3 regions of the Fusicatenibacter faecihominis genome follow, and region 2 is predicted to be linked to each of the others. Evidence: predicted binding sites of a transcription regulator. Region 2 holds the regulator's gene; each other region holds the start of a gene.
What was found. The regulator NrdR, encoded in region 2, represses ribonucleotide reductase genes. The targets are predictions, from matches to a motif close to CACAANATNTTGTG.

Region 1 (6,480 bases), on a different contig from region 2:
TAAACAGCAGTGCTGGCGGAAGCTATCAGGGGATTCTCGAGTTCTGGGAGCAGGACGCGGAGCTGGTGAAGGAGTGCGCGGCAAAACTTGATACGGCCATCGGTTTCGTTCAGAATCAGGGCCGCCTTAAATACCAGTTTGACCATATTTATGAGGAAGAGCTGGCCCTGAAGGACGCCAGAATCATGGCCCTGCAGTCCCATAGCAATCCCCATTTCATGAACAATACGCTGGAGATCATCAACTGGGAGGCCCGTCTGGCAGAAAACGACAAGGTTTCGGAGATGATCAGTTCTTTAGGAACCCTTCTGGATGCGGCGCTGGACCGGAAAAAACAGCCGGAGGTGCCGCTTAAGGAGGAGCTTACCTATGTGAAGGCTTATCTTTTTATTATGAAGGAACGCTTTGGCAAGCGCCTCGAAGTCACGCTGGAGATCCCGGAGGAGCTCTATCAGGAAAAGGTTCCGCGGCTGATCCTTCAGCCCGTCATCGAGAATGCCATCGCCCACGGCGTTCAAGTGCAGGGCACAGGAAAGGTGCGGATTACCGGAAAAAATATGTAAAGGAGGCGCAGGAAATGAAGGAAAAAAGATTTTCAGCAGGAAAATTCATCGTCTATCTCATCCTGATCTTCTGGGCGCTGACTACCATTTATCCTCTGGCCTGGGTGTTCTTAAATTCCTTCAAGGATAAAAAGCAGATCATGAGCAATTCCTTTGCCCTGCCTATGAGAGACCTTTTTACCACGGATAACTACGGCAATGCGTTTCAGAAGCTGAACATTTTCGGCGCTTACCGGAACAGCCTGATCATCTCCTGCAGCGCGGCGGCTCTCGTGATCCTTTTTGCGGGAATGGCTTCCTACGCGCTGGTGCGTTACAGCTTCCGGGGCAGAAAGCTTCTGAATAACCTGGTCATTGCGGCCATGATGTTCCCGGTTTTCGCCACCATCATTCCGGTCTACCGGATGGAATTTTCCTGGGGGATCGTCAATACCCAGAATCTCTGGCTTTCCCTTCTTTCCTGTGCCCTGCCGCAGATCGCGGGCAATATGGCTTTTGCGATTGTGGTCCTCACAGGATATATTCAGGGACTTCCCATTGACCTGGAGGAGGCGGCCTATATGGAAGGCTGCACGGCCATCAAGATCTTTTTCAAGGTCATCATGCCGCTGACCAAGCCCTCCTTCGCAACCGTTGGAATTTTCAGTTTTATCTGGAGTTACAACGATCTGTTTACCCAGCAGTTTTTCCTGAGAAATAAGGAACAGTACGCCATCACCCGTCTTTTGCTGGAGATTTCTAGCCGGGAAGGAACGAACTATGGCCTGATGGCAGCTGTAGTGTCCCTTATCGTGGTGCCCATGCTGATCGTTTACGCCTGCCTCCAGAAATACATCATCAAAGGAATGACCGCCGGAGCACTGAAAGGCTGAGAAGGCTTTACAGAAAGTCTGTAAAATGGTATGATGCAGAAAAAGCAGTGTGGGGAAGAGAACTTATGTATAAGGTAATGATCATTGATGATGAACCCATCATCGCCGAAGGACTTTCAAAAATCATACCATGGAGCCAGTGGAATGCGGAGGTTGTGGCTGTGGCGCCGGACGGTCTGACCGGGCAGACACTCATACGGGAGAAAAAGCCGGATCTGATTATCAGTGATATCTGTATGCCGGGTCAGGACGGCCTGAACATGATCGCAGCTCTGAAATCGGAATTTCCGGATATGGAAGTGACGATTCTCACCGGATATCGGGATTTTGACTACGCCCAGCGGGCTATCCGCCTGGGCGTAAGCCGCTTTCTCTTAAAACCTTCCAATCTGGGAGAACTCAACGAGGCCGTGGAGACCATGGTACACAATCTGAAGAAGAAGGGGATCCAGCCGGACCGGCAGGAACCTTCCGGAAAAGAGGAGAGCGAAGAGCAGAAAAACGCCGCCGGAAGCTTCATCGTCAGCAATGCGGTCCAGTACATGCAGGAGCATTTCCAGGAAAAGATCACCCTTCCGGAGGTGGCCGAGAAGATCTATGTGAGCCAGTGGCATTTAAGCAAGCTTTTAAACCGCCACATGGGGAAAAATTTTTCCGAAGTTTTAAACAGCATCCGCATTGAGAAAGCCAAGGAACTCATGAAAGATCCTTCCCTTCGCCTGGCGGACATCGCGGAGATGGTGGGCTTTCTGGATGTGGCCCACTTTTCCAGAGTTTTCAAGAAGCTCACCGGAGTCTCCGCCGGCGAGTACCGGAACCATCTATAACGACAGAAAAACCGAATGTATTTTTATAAAAACCCTCTTTACGATAGAGGGTTTTTGTTATATGATATAGAAGACTGTTCAAGAATTAGTGTGAAACGCACTGGAAATACACAACATATAGTATAATTGAAGGAGATTGCATATGTACGTTATCAAGAAGGACGGCACCAAGGAAGAATTTAATGTGGACAAGATCATTGCCGCAGTCAATAAATCCGCGAGCCGTATTATGTACCGTTTTACAGAAAATGAGATTGCCTTTATCTGTGAATATGCCAAGGAGAAAGCGAAGGAGAGAAGCAAAGACGGCATCACGATTCCGGAGATGCACAACATTGTGGAGGGAGCCCTGGACAAGGTCAATCCCGCTGTGGCCAAGAGCTACCGCGATTACCGGAACTACAAGCAGGACTTTATCCACATGATGGATGAGGTCTACACCAAGAGCCAGTCCATCCGTTACATCGGCGATAAGAGCAACGCCAATACCGACAGCGCTCTGGTGGCCACCAAGCGAAGCCTGATCTTCAACGAGCTGAACAAGGAGCTCTACCGGAAATTCTTCATGAACAGGGACGAACTTCAGGCCTGCAAGGACGGTTACATCTACATCCACGACCAGTCCGCCCGCCTGGATACGATGAACTGCTGTCTCTTTGATATCGGAAGTGTGTTGAGCGGCGGTTTCGAGATGGGAAATGTCTGGTACAATGAGCCGAAAACCCTGGATACGGCTTTCGACGTCATGGGTGATATCATTCTGAGCACCGCGGCCCAGCAGTACGGCGGTTTTACCGTACCGGAGGCGGATAAGGTTCTGGCGCCCTACGCAGAGAAGAGCTACCGGAAATATAAGGAAGAGTTCTTGAAATATGCAGATCCCTCCTGGCAGGGAGCCGAGGAAAAAGCCGAGCAGTACGCCATGAACAAGGTAAAACGTGACTTTGACCAGGGCTGGCAGGGCATTGAGTATAAACTCAACACGGTCGGTTCCTCCAGAGGAGATTATCCCTTCGTCACCGTGACCATCGGCCTGGGTACGGAACGCTTTGAAAAAATGGCTTCTGTCACTCTTCTGAACGTGCATATGGGCGGTCAGGGCAAGCCGGGAAATAAAAAACCCGTGCTTTTCCCGAAGATCGTCTTCCTCTACGATGAGAACATTCACGGACCGGGAAAATGCTGTGAGGATGTTTTCGAGGCGGGCGTGGCCTGTTCCTCCAAGACCATGTATCCTGACTGGCTCTCCATGAGCGGAAAAGGCTATATTTCCAGCATGTACAAGAGATACAAGAAAGTCATCAGTCCCATGGGCTGCCGGGCCTTCTTAAGCCCCTGGTATAAGCGGGGCGGCATGCATCCGGCAGACGACAAGGATGAACCCGTATTTGTGGGGCGCTTCAATATCGGCGCCGTGAGCCTGCATCTTCCGATGATTCTGGCAAAATCCCGTTCCGAGAGCAGAGATTTCTATGAGGTGCTGGACTACTATCTGGAGATGATCCGGAATCTTCACAAACGGACCTACGATTATCTGGGCAATATGAAGGCCTCCACCAATCCGCTGGCTTACTGCGAGGGCGGTTTCTACGGCGGCCATCTGAAGCCCTCCGAGCGCATCAAACCGTTACTGAAGCCTATGACTGCTTCCTTCGGTATCACGGCTTTAAATGAGCTTCAGGAGCTTTACAATGGCAAGTCCATCGCCGAGGACGGCGCTTTCGCCCTCGAAGTTCTGGAATATATCAACAAAAAGGTCAATGAGTTCAAGGAAGCAGACGGCTGGCTTTACGCCATCTACGGAACCCCGGCAGAGAGTCTCTGCGGTCTCCAGGTGGAGCAGTTCCGGAAAATGTACGGCATCGTCGAGAATGTTTCCGACCGTCCCTATGTGAGCAACAGCTTCCACTGCCATGTGACCGAGGATCTGACTCCCATCGAGAAACAGGACCTGGAAGGCCGTTTCTGGGAGCTTTGCAACGGCGGAAAGATTCAGTATGTCCGTTATCCCATCGATTACAACATCGAGGCCATCAAGAGCCTGATCCGAAGAGCCATGGATCTGGGATACTATGAGGGTGTGAACCTGTCTCTGGCCTACTGTGACGACTGCGGTCACCAGGAGCTGGAGATGGATGTGTGCCCGATCTGCGGTTCCAGAAACCTGACCAAGATCGACCGGATGAACGGCTATCTATCCTACAGCCGTGTCCATGGAGACACCCGTCTGAACGAAGCCAAGATGGCGGAGATCGCCGAGCGGAAATCTATGTAAAGAAGGCAAAACAATGTTTGGAGAAGCGCATGCTCACCTGTTTATGAACGGCTATGATTACCGGAAGGCCGTGGAGACGCATAAAGGGCATATCGAGGAGACAGTCCTCCGGGGCTACCTGGAGGAGTACCGGAAACGGGGCGTGACCTTTATCCGGGACGGCGGCGATGATCTGGGAGTTTCTTCCTTTGTGAAGACCATCGCCCCGGAATACGGGATCGATTACCGGACACCGGCCTTTGCGATCCATAAGAATGGCTGTTATGGCTCCATTGTGGGAAAAGGCTTTGATACGGTGAAAGAGTACGAGAGTCTGGTGCTGGAAGCGAAAAAGCGGGGAGCCGATTTTATCAAGCTTATGGTTTCCGGCATTGTGGATTTTTCAAGATATGGAGTCATCACATCGACGCCGCTTACCCGGGAAGAGATGCGGGAGTTCTTTCATATCGCCCACGAGAAAGGTATGGCTGTTATGGTTCATGCCAACGGGGCAGAGACTGTGCGAAACGCCGCGGAATGTGGAGCGGACAGCATCGAACACGGAAGATATGTGGATGAGGAAGCCATAGAAGCCATGGCGGAATATCATACGATCTGGGTTCCCACGGTGGTGACGGTGCGGAATCTCCTGGGCTGCGGCCGTTTCCCGGATGAAATTGTGAAACGTCTCTATGAGGAAGACTGCCGGAATCTACGGTTGGGAAAAGAAAAAGGTGCGATCTTAGGTCTTGGAAGTGACGCGGGAGCCTATCTGGTGCCCCACGGAAAAGGAATTGAAGATGAATACAGAACCTTTCAAGAGATATTCGGGGCATCCGAAGAACTGGATAACTTCTTAAGAAAGGGAGAAGAGGAACTCAGAGAACGCTTTCAGCGTTCCTGAGCTTTTTCTCTACCGTCACATGGTCGAACTCAAACTGGCTGCTGAAATGGCCGTCATCACCGATGAAATCGGCGGTTTCTTCCGGCTTCATATTGAAGACTTCTCCGATGGTCAGTGCTTCATGGGGCTTGAAGGCAGCGTTTTTCATCTCTTCCAGGAAGACGCCGATGCCTTTGGCTTCGTTCAGCATGTTAGCAATGGAAGAGAGTCCGTCGGGATGATCCACCGGATAATCCCGGAAGGGAAGGGCTTTCTTGATGTTGATGATGGCATCAATCTGGAAACCGGCGATGCCCTTTTCCAGCCACCAGTTGATCATTTTATAGAGCTCCTGGCGAAGCTCCGGATTCTCCCAGTTGAGATCCGGCTGACCTTTGTGGAACACATGGAGATAATAGAGCTCATCGTAACCAGGAACCGGTTCCCATACGGGGCCGCCGAAATAGGAGCGCCAGTTGGTCGGAAGCTTTCCGTCGTGGCCTTTCTCGAAGTAGAAGTATTTTCCATATTTTCCGTAGGGATCCCTGAGAGCTTTCTGGAACCACTCATGCTGGTCGGAACAGTGGTTGATAACCAGGTCCATGAGGATATACATGTTCCGTTTTTTTGTCTCAGCTAAGAGTTCGTCCATATCCTCCATAGTGCCGAACCGGGGATCGATGCCATAGTAATCGGAGATGTCGTAGCCCTGATCCTTCAGGGGAGAAGGATAGACCGGGGAAATCCAGATGATATCGATTCCCAGATCCTTTAAATAGTCCAGTTTTTCGATAATTCCGCGAATATCGCCGATACCGTCCCCATTGCTGTCATAGAAGCTCTTGGGGTAAATCTAATAAGCTACATTATTGTGCCACCATTGTTTTTTCATAGTCAAAATGTTCCTTTTCTGAATGAAAGTATCCTTATCTTATCACGCCTGTCTTCATTTTTCTTCCATAATTTTTCCTGTCAGTTACGGAATATTGACTTCTCTTAAAATTTTAAACTTTCCCGATAGCTGGAAGGAGTCTTTCGTGTGAGGCGCTTAAAGCAGGAAATAAAGTGGCCCATGTTCTGA
Region 2 (6,480 bases):
CCAGCATCGTGACTTTCTCCTCTTTCAGCTGGTTTCTCGTGGCCTCCCGCTGTTCCCGGTTTGTGAGGAGGATCACCTCCACCTGGCGGTCAAAACCGTCGAAGGTGTGTTTTTTGTGCTTCTCCTTTTGGGAAATCAGCTGCTGGAGGATACCGGCCTCCTCCCGGAGGTGTTTCTGGTTCTCCTCCGTCACGGGGGTCTCATCCAGCTCCTGCAGGCGCTCTTTTAAATAAGGAAGCTCTTCTTCATAGTCCAGGTCAAACAGGGCTTTCAAGTAGGCGCTTTTCACAAAGAGGGTGTCCTCTTTTTTGTAGGCGTTTAAGAGCACCGGCACCAGATCGTCGCTCTCCATGGCCCCCAGAACCAGGGCCGCGTTTTTCCGGACCTTGGGATCTTCATCAGAAAGGCAGCGAGTCAGGATTTTGAAGTCGCCGCCCAGCTGATAGGCAAGCTCCCGCCGGTTCTTTTCCTCCTTCAGAAGATTTTTCATCTCGATGAGTCCTGCCCGGAGCTCTGTTCCCGTGCTGACTTTTTCATAAGCGTTTTTTAATTCCTGTTTCAAAAATTTCTCCTCCTTAGGCATATTCTGCCAGAACCGCCCCAACATCGGAGCGGAACGTTTCCCAGGCTGCCTCGTTTTCCACAAAATATTTCGGGCAGTCTTTTCCTGTAATATCGTAATGACGGATCACATCGTTTTCCGTCAGGTTAAATTTCGAGCACAGAAAAGCCGTCAGCTGCACCAGCGAATCATAGGTGGCGTCCGTAAACTTTCCGGTCTCATCCGGATGACAGCACTCGATGGAGACCGTGTCTGTGTTCCGGCTGTTGGAGGCGTAGGCGATCTCGCTCGTGGGGATGCACTGGATGATCTCTCCCTCCAGGCCGATAACAAAGTTGCTGCTCACCTTGGTCGTGTGAGTGTCCTTCAGATTTTCAAAATAATCCCTGTTCTGCTGAGCCGTGCTGCCGGGGTTGGCGGTATAATGGACCACCACGCCGTTGATCGTGCCGGTGGAAAGGCCGGGCCTTGAATATTCATTTACCGTCAGAAGCTGAAGATCGATATCCGGCATAGGTACTTTCGCCTGCGCTGCCTCCATCTCCGCACTCTCCGTATAGGGCACGGAGACATTGACGGTCTTCGGTGTCAGAAAAATCTTCAGACAGATGACTCCGCCCACAAGAATCGTACAGAGAACCAGCGCAATGACGATCCGCTGGATCCAGACCTGGCGATGCCTTTTCCGGTCACGTTCACTCAAAACCGGCTGTGCAGCTGTCGTTTCTATCTTCGGTTTTGCCTTCGGCCGTTCCTTCCGGACCGGCTTCTTTCTCGGAGGCTCATCATGCCCCCGGCTTCTGTGTCTTTTTTCATTCTTCTGTATATCCATTTGTGACAATCTCCCCTTATCTTTGCGGCGTTTTTTTCCGCCTCTTTCAGTATACAGGGCTTTGCCGCAAAAAAACAGCAGAAAACTCTGAATTTTTTCTGAAGACAAAAAAAGAAACCGCGAAGGGCAGACCTGAACGGATCTGCTCTGCACGGCTTCTGAAACTGCATCTTCTGTTTACTCGTCTACGCTGTAGTTCGGAGCTTCCTTGGTGATATGGATATCATGGGGATGGGACTCTTTGAGGGATGCGGCAGAAATCTTAACAAAACGTCCTCTCTCTTTCAGTTCCTCGATCGTCGGGGTTCCGCAGTAACCCATACCGGCTCTTAAGCCCCCCATGAGCTGGAATACCGTATCTTCTACGCTGCCCTTGTAAGCAACACGGCCTTCCACGCCTTCCGGAACCAGCTTCTTCGCGTTGGTCTGGAAATAACGGTCTTTGCTTCCGTTCTCCATAGCGGAAATGGAACCCATACCACGGTAAACTTTGTATTTTCTTCCCTGATAAAGCTCGAAGGTTCCCGGGCTCTCGTCGCAGCCAGCGAAGATGGAACCCATCATGCAGACATTGGCGCCTGCTGCGATAGCCTTGGTCATGTCTCCGGAGTATTTGATTCCGCCGTCAGCGATGATCGGAATACCGTACTCCTTGGCAACCTCGTAGCAGTTCATAACAGCTGTCACCTGGGGAACACCGATACCGGCTACCACACGGGTGGTGCAGATGGAACCAGGTCCGATACCGACTTTGACAGCGTCAGCGCCAGCCTCGATGAGGTCTCTCGTTGCCTCTCCGGTAGCCACGTTTCCTGCGATGACCGGAAGATCCGGGTATTTCTCTTTGATCATCTTCACGCAGTTTAATACGTTTACGGAATGGCCGTGAGCGGAGTCAAGTACAACGACGTCCACATGAGCCTTCACAAGAGCGTCCACACGGTCCAGAACGTTCGCTGTGATACCTACAGCGGCTCCGCAGAGCAGACGGCCCTGAGTGTCCTTTGCGGACAGCGGGTATTTGATCTGTTTCTCGATATCTTTGATGGTGATGAGACCGCGGAGGTTAAAATCATCATCAACGATGGGAAGCTTCTCCTTGCGGGCTTTGGCCAGGATTTTCTTGGCCTCGTCAAGGGTGATGCCGACTTTCGCTGTGATCAGATTCTCGGAAGTCATAGATTCTTTGATCTTCTTGGAAAAGTCTGTCTCAAATTTCAGATCACGGTTGGTGATAATACCTACCAGTTTTCCATTCTCAGTGATGGGTACGCCGGAAATCCGGAACTTGGCCATCAGGTCGTTGGCATCTGCCAGCGTGTGCTCCGGTGACAGATAAAACGGATCGGTGATAACGCCGTTCTCTGAACGTTTTACCTTGTCCACCTCGTCCGCCTGCGCTTCAATGGTCATGTTCTTGTGGATGATACCAATTCCTCCCTGACGCGCCATAGCGATCGCCATCCGATGCTCTGTAACGGTATCCATACCGGCACTCATCATCGGAATGTTCAGCTTAATGGTCTTCGTCAGATATGTGGTCAGGTCTACCTGATTCGGAATTACTTCAGAGTATGCCGGCACAAGCAGCACATCGTCGAAAGTAATGCCTTCGCCAATAATCTTACCCATTCTTATCCTTCCTCACTTTCAGATTTTAACGTTAATTTTAGCACAGCGTATCATGGAATGTCAACAGCTCCGGGGGATCAGCTCAGTATTTTTTTCAGTTCATCCATGAAGGTATTGACATCCTTAAACTCCCGGTACACCGATGCAAACCGCACATAGGCCACGGCATCGAGATTTTTCAGCCGTTCCATGACGATTTCACCGATCACCTTGCTGTCGATCTCCTTTTCTTCCCGGCTGAAAAGTTCGGTCTCCACAGCATCCACCAGTTCATTCATTTTTGACACAGGGATGGGTCTTTTGTAGCAGGCACGAAGCACGCCCGCCTCCACTTTTCTCCGGTCATACTGTTCCCTGGTCTGATCCTTTTTAATCACGATCAGCGGGATGGTTTCCACCTTCTCATAGGTGGTAAAACGTTTGCCACAGGCGTCGCAGAGCCGTCTTCTACGGATCGATGAATTATCATCCGCCGGTCTCGAATCCACAACCCGCGTGTTGTCCTGATTACAGTAGGGGCATTTCATAGGCTTCCTCCTTATTTTCCCTGATGCCTGCGAATTGCTCCGCTGCGAAACAGCTTAGGCAATTCTATTTTGAGTATAGTCACTCCGTCAAACCATGTCAATGAATACTTACGACTTTTTTCGCATAATATAGAAGGAACACTTCCGGAGGTGTCCCTTGCGTCTGCTGGAAATCCGCCAAAAAGAAGTCATCAACATCCGTACCTGCGCCTCCTTAGGCTGCGTCATGGATCTTCTCATCGATGAAAAAAACGGCTGCATCCTGGCTCTTATCATCCCCGGGCCCGGAAAGTTCTGTTCCGTTCTCGGCCGGGACTCGGAATACATCATCCCCTGGGAACAGGTCTGTCAAATTGGCCGGGATATCATCCTCGTGGATATCGACGAAAAGGAATGTCGGAAAAAATGTGAATAACTTACGCTTCATCCGCTGGAAAATGAATGCCTCCGCTCTTTCTTGCCGTCTCCAGAATCTTCATGACGGTCAGGCTGTGCTCCAGGAGCCGGTCTGCTTTTTCCCAGTCTTTTTCTGTGAGAATCCGGTCAAATTCCAGCATCTCATCTACCATCCGGTGAGCACTCCGGTTCTCGGTAAAGGTTCTGGTCTCTCCGTTTATGCGGACCGTCAGCTCCGCCACCTGGCTCGGGATGCCGTTAACCTTGATGTAGCCTTTTTCGCCCTGGACAATAGCATAACCCGGGCTGTCGGAATCCTTGGCTCCCGAGAGAACCGCGTGAAAATCCGGATATTCCAGGACTGCCGTTCCGGAAGTATCGATGCCGTTAAAACCGATCCTCGGATAATAGTGAACGCTTTCCGGCATGCCGAAAAGACCTGCTGTAAAATGAAGGTTGTAGATATTGATATCCATGAGAGAACCGCCGGAAGCCGCCGGATCAAAGGCCGGAAGGACCTCTCCCGCAAGATACTTATCATAACGGCTGGAATACTGGGAAAAATTGGCCTGGACCATCGTGATTTTCCCGAGATCTTTTAAATGCTCCTGAATCCAGTGGTAATTTGGAAAATGAAGAAGCGTGATAGCTTCGAGAAGGAAAAGATGCTTCTCCCTGGCCAATCTCACCAGTTTCTCCGCCTCTTTCACTGTGGATGTAAAGGGTTTCTCATTGATAACGTTCCGGCCCGCGAGAAGAGCCTTCTCCGCGTAGAAGGCGTGCATCTGATTGACGATCCCTAAGTACACCGCGTCCATCTCCGCCTCTTTCAAAAAGGTCTCATAATCCGTATAGAGAGCCGGAATCCCGTACTGCTCTGCCAGCTCCCGGCCTGTCTTTTCACTCTGCGGCCGGCAAACCAGAGCCGTCACCTCGATCCGCTCCTGATCTTTCTGCATATTCAGAAATTCCCTGACAATCTTGCCCGTTCCTGCAATTCCTACTTTCATCTTCCGTTCCTCCTGATTTGCGCGTTTTCTTAACTATAACACACTTCTTCACACAAAGGAAGCCGCCTAAGATATGAGTTCGCGGTTGCTCTATCTCAGGCGGCTTCTTTTTATGATTTAGGAGAAAGTATGAAAAAGAATATCTTTGTTGCATCTCCTATAATAATGGCAAAATATGTCTAAACTATGAAGAAGTCCGGAAGGTTTTGTGAACTTTCAGAAGACTTTATCGCAGGTAATTTCTCAGCGTTTTCAGAGCGCTTTTTTCGAGGCGGCTCACCTGGGCCTGGGAGATCCGGATGAGACGCGCCACCTCCATCTGGGTCTTTCCCTCGTAAAAACGAAGCCGGATGATATGCCGCTCCCGGTCCGTCAGCTTTTTCACCGCCTCGTTTAAAGAGAGCACTTCGATCCAGTTTTCCTCCCGGTTCTTTTTGTCACTGATCTGGTCCATGACATAGAGCGTATCGCCGCCCTCCGTGTATACCGGGTCGTAAAGGCTCATGGGCGTCTGAATTGCGTCCATGGCGTAGACAATTTCCTCTTTCGGAATACCGATCTCCTCCGCGATCTCCGTGATCGTGGGCTCCTTGAGATTCTTTTTCACATAGCCTTCCCGGGCGTAGATGGCCTTGTAGGCCGTATCCCGAAGTGACCGGCTCACCCGTATGGAATTGTTGTCCCGAAGATACCGGCGGATCTCTCCGATGATCATCGGCACCGCGTAGGTGGAAAACTTCACGTTCAGCGTGGAATCAAAGTTGTCAATGGCCTTCATAAGGCCGATGCAGCCGATCTGGAAGAGGTCGTCGGCGTTCTCGCTGCTGCTGCCGAAACGGCGAATCACACTTAAGACCAGCCGGAGATTTCCTTTGATATAGAGCTCCCGGGCCTCGCTGTCCCCTTCCTTTATCCTCTCAAAAAGCGCTTCCTTCTCCTCATTTTTCAGAAGCGGCAGTCTGGCTGTGTTGACGCCGCAGATCTCTACTTTATTCAGAGCCATGGTTTCATCCTCCTATACAAGCTGTTCGTCTGTACAGTAAGATGATTCACCGTCCTGTTTTCAACTATGCGTTTTTCGCCAAAATTTTAGAAAGTTTTCGGCCTTGACAAAAAGAGCGTGACATTTCTGCCAAAACAGGTATAATAAAATCAAACCACTAATCCGAATATTTGATCTAAAGGAGGATTTTCATTATGCGTGTCTTATACAAGGATTTTTCCGACGGTTATCTCTCCGTGGCAGAGGTGACCGGAACCACCTACTATGAGGAAGAGCATGTTCTGGAATTTATCGGTTCCGACCGTGATTTCGCCATCCAGGCAGATGAAAGACTGGCAGAAAAGCTCGTCCGCGACCTCTACGAAAACGGCCGCCTCGATGTCACCGCCTACGAGCCCGCAGACGTTGATTTTCTTTTTGAGGAAGACAGCGAGGACTTCGAGGAGGAAGACGAAGATTTCGACGATGAAGATATGCTGAACGTCTATTTCGCCGACGACGATACGGATGGCATCCAT
Region 3 (6,480 bases), on a different contig from region 2:
CACCAGGCCGTCTTTTTCGTTGTAAGCCATGGCGTTCACCGTGAAATCCCGGCGTTTCAGATCCTCGGAGAGAAGGGAGGTGAAGGTCACTTCCTTCGGGTGGCGGCTGTCCTCATATTCCCCGTCCAGCCGGTAGGTCGTCACCTCGTAGCCCTCCCCGTCCAGAAGGATCGTCACGGTCCCGTGCTGGATTCCCGTATCGACGGTTTTTTTGAAAAGAGCTTTCACCTGCTCCGGAAGGGCCGAGGTCGTGATGTCCCAGTCGTGGGGCGTCCGTCCCAGGAGACTGTCCCGGATGCAACCGCCCACCGCATAGGCCTGAAACCCATGCTCCTCCAGAACATGGATGATCTTATTTACATTTTTCGGAAGTATAATCTGCATTCACACACTCCTTTATTAAAATACTGATAACTATTCAGACCCCATCTCGATTTCACTTCGCTGCATCTCGATGTGGCTTCTCGCCAAATAGATTTCCAGTCAAAAGTGTTCATTCATGCAAGCATGATTCACACTTTTAACAGAAAATCTGCCTGGCTCTGAATAGTTACAAGCTGAAGAACAGAATCACCAGTACACCAAGGACAATCCTGTACCAGCCAAAAGCCTTAAAATCGTTCCGGCGGATGTAGTTCAGCAGGAATTTGATGACGATGATGGAAACCACGAAAGCCACCACCATGCCTACGATCAGGATCACAGCCTCGGAGGCGCTGAAGGCCAGGCCAAATTTTACCAGCTTCAAGAGACTGGCTCCTGCCATCACGGGAACGGCCAGGAAGAAGGTGAATTCTGCTGCCGTCGTACGGGACATGCCGAGAAGGATGCCACCGAGAATCGTAGCTCCGGAACGGGAGGTTCCCGGAAACACAGCTGCGATCAGCTGGAAAAGACCGACGCCGATGGCTGCCTTCCAGGTAATCTCAGCGATGGAGTTCATCACCGGTTTCCGGCCCTTGTTGTAGTTTTCGATGACGATGAAAAGCACACCGAAAATGATCAGCATGGCCGCTACAGTCTGGTAGTTATAAAACAGCTCGTTGATCTTGTCGTCAAAGAAGACGCCCACGATGGCTGCCGGGATGCAGGCTGCCAGGATTTTGAACCACATACCAAAGGTGTCCTTCTTAATAAAGAACTTTTCCTTCGTGGAAAAAGGCCACAGTTTTCTGAAATACAGGACCACGACGGCCAGGATGGCTCCCAGCTGGATCACCACCAGAAACATCTCGCGGAAAGCGTCGGAAACGTTCAGTTTTACCAGCTCATCCAGGATGATCATATGGCCCGTACTGCTGATGGGAAGCCACTCGGTAATGCCCTCCACAATGCCGAAGAGAATCGCTTTGAGAATCTCGATAAAGTCCATTTTTTTACTCCTTTTCTTTGTGTTTTTGCTATTCCTATGATACCTCGCCTTCCCGTATGATACAAGAAAAATTTCCTTGACTTTTGATTTTCCAGCGATTATACTGGAAAAGTATCGAGGATTTCTTGGATGTAAGATAATTCACTAGTCATTAGAGATTATATCGCACTCATGTAATCTGTAATGGCTGGTGGATTTTTTTATCCGAAAATCTACATCATTATTAATTCATTATTTTATGGAGGTACCACAATGAACAAAGGTACAGTTAAATGGTTCAATGCAGAAAAAGGCTATGGCTTCATCACCGGCGAGGACGGAAACGATGTATTCGTTCACTTCTCCGCTATCCAGGGTGAGGGCTTCAAATCTCTCGATGAGGGTCAGGCAGTAAGCTATGACTTAACTGAGGGTGCTCGTGGAATGCAGGCTGCTAACGTAGTTAAACTTTGATTGTTTACTCATAAGCGCAGAAAATAGAGAAAAGAACCAATGAAAGGGGCCATTCTGAAAAGAATGGTCCTTTTCTTGTCTTGCAAAAAAAAGAGAATCAACCGCCGGCAGACTTGCCGCAAGCGATTGATTCTCTTTTTATTTAGGATAGGACAGCTTCTTTCACTGTATCCACATATTTCTTGATGTTGGAGGCGTTGACGTATTTCTTCGTCCGTGCGCCGTCTACGATTACCAGGGTCGGCGCCTGCATGATGCCGTACTTTTTCACGAGCTCCGGATTTTCCTCGGCGTCGATGATCTGGACGGCCTCGCCTTTCAGCATCTCCTTGGCCATGCGGCAGTTCGGACAGGTCTTGGTGGTGAAGAGATATTTCACACCCTCCATGGGTTTGATCTCCACATCATCTCTGGAAACCGTGACAATGCTGCTGTGTACTTTCTTCAGGCAGGAATTGTCGATATCGTAGAGCTTCCGGTTCTTGTACTCCTGGGTCTTTCCGTCATTCCAGTTCTGTACCGGACGGTAGTAACCGGTGATCCGGCTATAAACCTCGGCCTTCTTGCCGCATTTCGGGCAGGTGAAGTGCTCTCCGGCGATATAGCCGTGTTCTTTACAGACGGAATAAGTCGGTGACAGCGTGTAGTAAGGCAGGCGGTAGTTCTCCGCGATCTTACGCACCAGGTTGGCCGCTGACTTCCAGTCGGGAAGCTTCTCACCGAGGAACGCATGGAAGACGGTTCCGGAGGTGTAGAGGGTCTGCAGCTCATCCTGAATATCGAGGGCATCGAAAATGTCCGCGGTGTAATCCACCGGAAGGTGGGAGCTGTTCGTGTAGTACGGGGTATCGCCTTCTTTTCCTGCGGTCTTGATATCCGGCCAACGCTCCCGGTCGTGTTTGGCCAGACGGTAGGTCGTGGACTCTGCCGGGGTAGCCTCCAGATTGTAAAGGTCGCCGTACTGCTCCTGGTATTCCACGAGACGCTCTCTCATGTGATTGAGCACCTCTTTGGTGAACTCCTGGGTCTTCTCATGGCTCAGATCCTCGCCCAGCCATACGGCGTTCAGACCCACCTCGTTCATGCCGATGAGGCCGATGGTAGAAAAGTGGTTGTTAAAAGTTCCGAGATACCGTTTCGTGTAGGGATACAGGCCCTCGTCCAGAAGTTTGGAGATCACGTCACGCTTGATCTTCAGGGAACGGGCTGCAATATCCATCATATGGTCCAGGCGGCGGTAGAAATCCGCCTTGTTTCTGGAAAGGTAAGCGATACGCGGCATGTTGATCGTGACAACCCCTACGCTTCCGGTGCTCTCGCCGGAACCGAAGAAGCCGCCGGTCTTTTTCCGGAGTTCCCGAAGGTCGAGTCTCAGGCGGCAGCACATGCTGCGGACGTCACTGGGTTCCATATCGCTGTTGATGTAGTTGGAAAAATACGGCGTTCCGTATTTGGAAGTCATCTCAAAGAGCAGGCGGTTGTTCTCTGTGTCGGACCAGTCGAAATCTCTCGTGATGGAGTAGGTCGGGATCGGATACTGGAAACCACGGCCGTTGGCATCGCCCTCGATCATGGTCTCGATGAAGGCCTTGTTTACCATATCCATCTCTTTCTTGCAGTCCTTATAGCAGAAATCCATATCCTTGCCGCCGACAATGGCCGGAAGCTCTGCCAGGTCATTGGGAACGGTCCAGTCCAGCGTGATGTTGGAGAAGGGAGCCTGGGTTCCCCAGCGGCTCGGTGTGTTCACGCCGTAGACGAAGGACTCGATGCATTTTTTCACCTCCGGATAAGAGAGGTGATCCACCTTCACGAAGGGAGCCAAATAGGTGTCAAAGGAGGAAAATGCCTGGGCTCCTGCCCATTCATTCTGCATGATTCCAAGGAAATTCACCATCTGGTTGCAGAGTACGGACAGATGCTTGGCCGGAGCGGAGGTGATTTTTCCCTCGATGCCGCCTAAGCCCTCCCGGATCAGCTGCTTTAAGGACCAGCCGGCACAGTAACCGGTCAGCATGGAGAGGTCGTGGATATGAATGTCCGCATTTCTGTGGGCATCAGCGATCTCCTGGTCGTAAATCTCAGAGAGCCAGTAGTTTGCAGTCACGGCTCCGGAGTTGCTTAAGATCAGTCCACCGACAGAATAGGTCACAGTGGAGTTCTCTTTCACACGCCAGTCTTCCACTTTCACATAGCTATTGACGATATCTTTGTAATCCAGGATCGTGGACTTCATGTTCCGGATCTTCTCGCGATGCTTGCGGTAGAGGATGTAGGCCTTCGCCACATCGGAATAGCCACTCTGTTCCAGCACGGTCTCCACGCTGTCCTGAATGCTCTCCACGTCGATGAGGCTGTCTTTGATCTTATTCTGAAAATCTGCAGTGACGCGCAGTCCCAAAAGCTCAATAATATCCGTATTGAACTGCTTATCTGTCGCCTTAAACGCTTTCTCGATGGCATTTGTGATCTTTCCGATATCGAAAGAGGCCACTTCGCCATCCCGTTTCACTACTTTAAACATAAACCTTCTCCTTCCATCTATCCGATGCGCTGTCTTTTTACTTTTCCGCGATCTTATCTGTTTTTTTCCGTACGCTGGGCCCGGCCATCTGTTTTTTCATGAGATTTTCGTGCCCGCCATACGGAGACTGGATTTATTGTATCAGAGATATCTTTTCGAGTCAACAGTAAAAATACCATATGTGGGACGCATTTTGCGTATATACCACTACATATAGTATATTTTGCAAATGCAGCAAAAATGCCGGAAAGCCCCGGAGAATAGGCTTTTCCGCGAAAAAACGGAGGCCGCAGGGCCCCCGTATCATTCACTAGAACTTGTGTCTTTAGTAAAATTGACGAATTTCAGCTGCTGTGCGAAAGCCCTTGAAGGCTTTGCAGGTCTTTTTCAGACCTTCTCGTAGATCTTCCGGGGCACATAAGCCCTGACTTCGATGCCCTCCGCCGTGTATTCCTCGGATACCAGCTCCCCTTCTTTGCGGATCAGCTGGATGATACCTGCCTGGTCGAAGGGGTAAAGGCGCTCCACATAGATCTTGTCTCTTCGGAGCACTTCCTCAAGCGCGTCAGTCAGTTCAGAAAGCCCTGCTCCGGTCTTCGCGGAGATTTTGAGGGTCTGATCAGCCTTGAGATCCCGGAGGTCCGTGCGGATGCCCTCCCGGTCGGTCTTGTTGAAAAGGGTCAGAATGGGTTTGTCGCCCACCTCCAGCCGTCTTAGGGTGTCGTAGACCACATACATCTGAGTCTCCATCTGCTCGTTTGAGGCGTCCACCACATGAAGGATCACATCAGCGTACTTTGCCTCCTCCAGGGTACTCTTAAAGGCCTCCACCAGATGATGGGGAAGCTTCCGTATAAAGCCGACAGTGTCGGTAAGGAGGATTTTCGTTCCGTTATCTAATGTCAGGGTACGGGTCGTGGGGTCCAGGGTCGCAAAGAGCTTATTCTCCTCCAGAACGCCAGCCCCGGTGAGGCGGTTCAAAAGGGTAGACTTTCCCGCATTGGTGTAGCCCACGATGGCCGCCACAGGCATATGGCTGCGGCTTCGCTGGGCCCGGGTGATCTCCCGGTGGCGTTTCACCTCCGCCAGCTCCCGGTTCAGCTGGGCGATGCGGCTCTTGATGAGACGGCGGTCCATCTCCAGCTTTTTCTCACCCGGTCCTCTGGTTCCGATACCGCCTCCCAGACGGGAGAGGGAATTGCGGAGGCCGACAAGTCTCGCCTGCCGGTATTTGAGCTGGGCCAGCTCTACCTGAATCTTACCTTCGCTGGTCCGGGCGTGGGCCGCGAAAATATCCAAGATAATCAGAGTCCGATCCATGACTTTGAGATCCAGCTCCTGCTCCAGGTTGTTGAGCTGGGCCGGGCTTAATTCGTCATCGCAGATTACGCCGGTGGCGTTAAGGCCAAAGGCCATGGCCCGGACTTCCTCGATTTTTCCTTTTCCAATGTAGGTGCCCGGATGGACGGCCTCCCGGTTCTGGATCACGGTGCCGACGGTCTCGGCTCCGGCCGTGTCCGCCAGCTCTTTTAATTCTTTCAGGGATTCTTCGGTGTCATCCCCGTCGCTTGTGCTGACACCGATGAGGATGACCCGTTCTTTTAATTCTTCAATCGTATTCATTCCCATAAGCTTACCTCGTCTGCAGGAAGGTGTATTCCCTGGTGCCGCGCTCGTCCGCGGGGTATTTTTCCACATATTCCTGGGCTTTTGTCCGGGCGGTGTCGAAATCGCCCTGACGTTCGCAGGCAACGATCGCGTTGTACATGAGTTCCTGCCGTGCTTCTTCCCCGGATAAAGCCAGGCCTTTGTCCACATTTTCCAGGGCGGAAGCATAATCGCCGTCCTGGATGTCGCAGAGCACGAGGCCGTTATAGGCGGTCTGGCTCTCCCCGGCGCTGCTGATGAGCTCCTGCCAGAGATTTCGGGCGTGGGTGGTGTCGCCTTCTTCCAGGTAAATTTTGGCCATCAGAGCCATGGCCTCCCCGTTTTTCTTTTCCACGAGGGGATTTAAGAGGCTCTGAGCATTGTCATAGTCTTCCAGATAAAAATAGATGCGGGCTTTCTGGTAGCTTCCTTCATCACTGGAGTCCTCGATATTCAGGGCATTTTCGAGATAGGGCGCTCCGTC

Region 1: a site for NrdR is predicted at 2,372-2,385, ahead of nrdD (anaerobic ribonucleoside-triphosphate reductase). Genes of this name have one in related genera too.
Region 3: a site for NrdR is predicted at 4,555-4,568, ahead of LKD71_RS00875 (ribonucleoside triphosphate reductase). Genes of this name have one in related genera too.

What each region holds. Positions count from the first base shown of each region.
Region 1 is NZ_JAJEPR010000003.1:10,034-16,513, reverse strand. It holds gene LKD71_RS02280 (sensor histidine kinase) at 1-563, shown strand, start outside; gene LKD71_RS02275 (carbohydrate ABC transporter permease) at 578-1,435, shown strand; gene LKD71_RS02270 (response regulator transcription factor) at 1,501-2,262, shown strand; gene nrdD (anaerobic ribonucleoside-triphosphate reductase) at 2,405-4,537, shown strand; gene LKD71_RS02260 (amidohydrolase family protein) at 4,551-5,420, shown strand; partial or broken gene LKD71_RS02255 (alpha-amylase family glycosyl hydrolase) at 5,425-6,252, opposite strand; gene LKD71_RS02250 (helix-turn-helix transcriptional regulator) at 6,396-6,480, opposite strand, start outside.
Region 2 is NZ_JAJEPR010000014.1:66,051-72,530, forward strand. It holds gene LKD71_RS09800 (methyltransferase domain-containing protein) at 1-562, opposite strand, end outside; gene LKD71_RS09805 (peptidoglycan recognition protein family protein) at 576-1,394, opposite strand; gene guaB (IMP dehydrogenase) at 1,572-3,026, opposite strand; gene nrdR (transcriptional regulator NrdR) at 3,104-3,553, opposite strand; gene LKD71_RS09820 (YlmC/YmxH family sporulation protein) at 3,711-3,968, shown strand; gene LKD71_RS09825 (Gfo/Idh/MocA family protein) at 3,970-4,959, opposite strand; gene sigG (RNA polymerase sporulation sigma factor SigG) at 5,186-5,962, opposite strand; gene LKD71_RS09835 (hypothetical protein) at 6,157-6,480, shown strand, end outside.
Region 3 is NZ_JAJEPR010000001.1:199,234-205,713, reverse strand. It holds gene LKD71_RS00890 (CCA tRNA nucleotidyltransferase) at 1-384, opposite strand, end outside; gene LKD71_RS00885 (undecaprenyl-diphosphate phosphatase) at 551-1,372, opposite strand; gene LKD71_RS00880 (cold-shock protein) at 1,625-1,825, shown strand; gene LKD71_RS00875 (ribonucleoside triphosphate reductase) at 1,968-4,349, opposite strand; gene hflX (GTPase HflX) at 4,737-5,978, opposite strand; gene LKD71_RS00865 (tetratricopeptide repeat protein) at 5,983-6,480, opposite strand, start outside.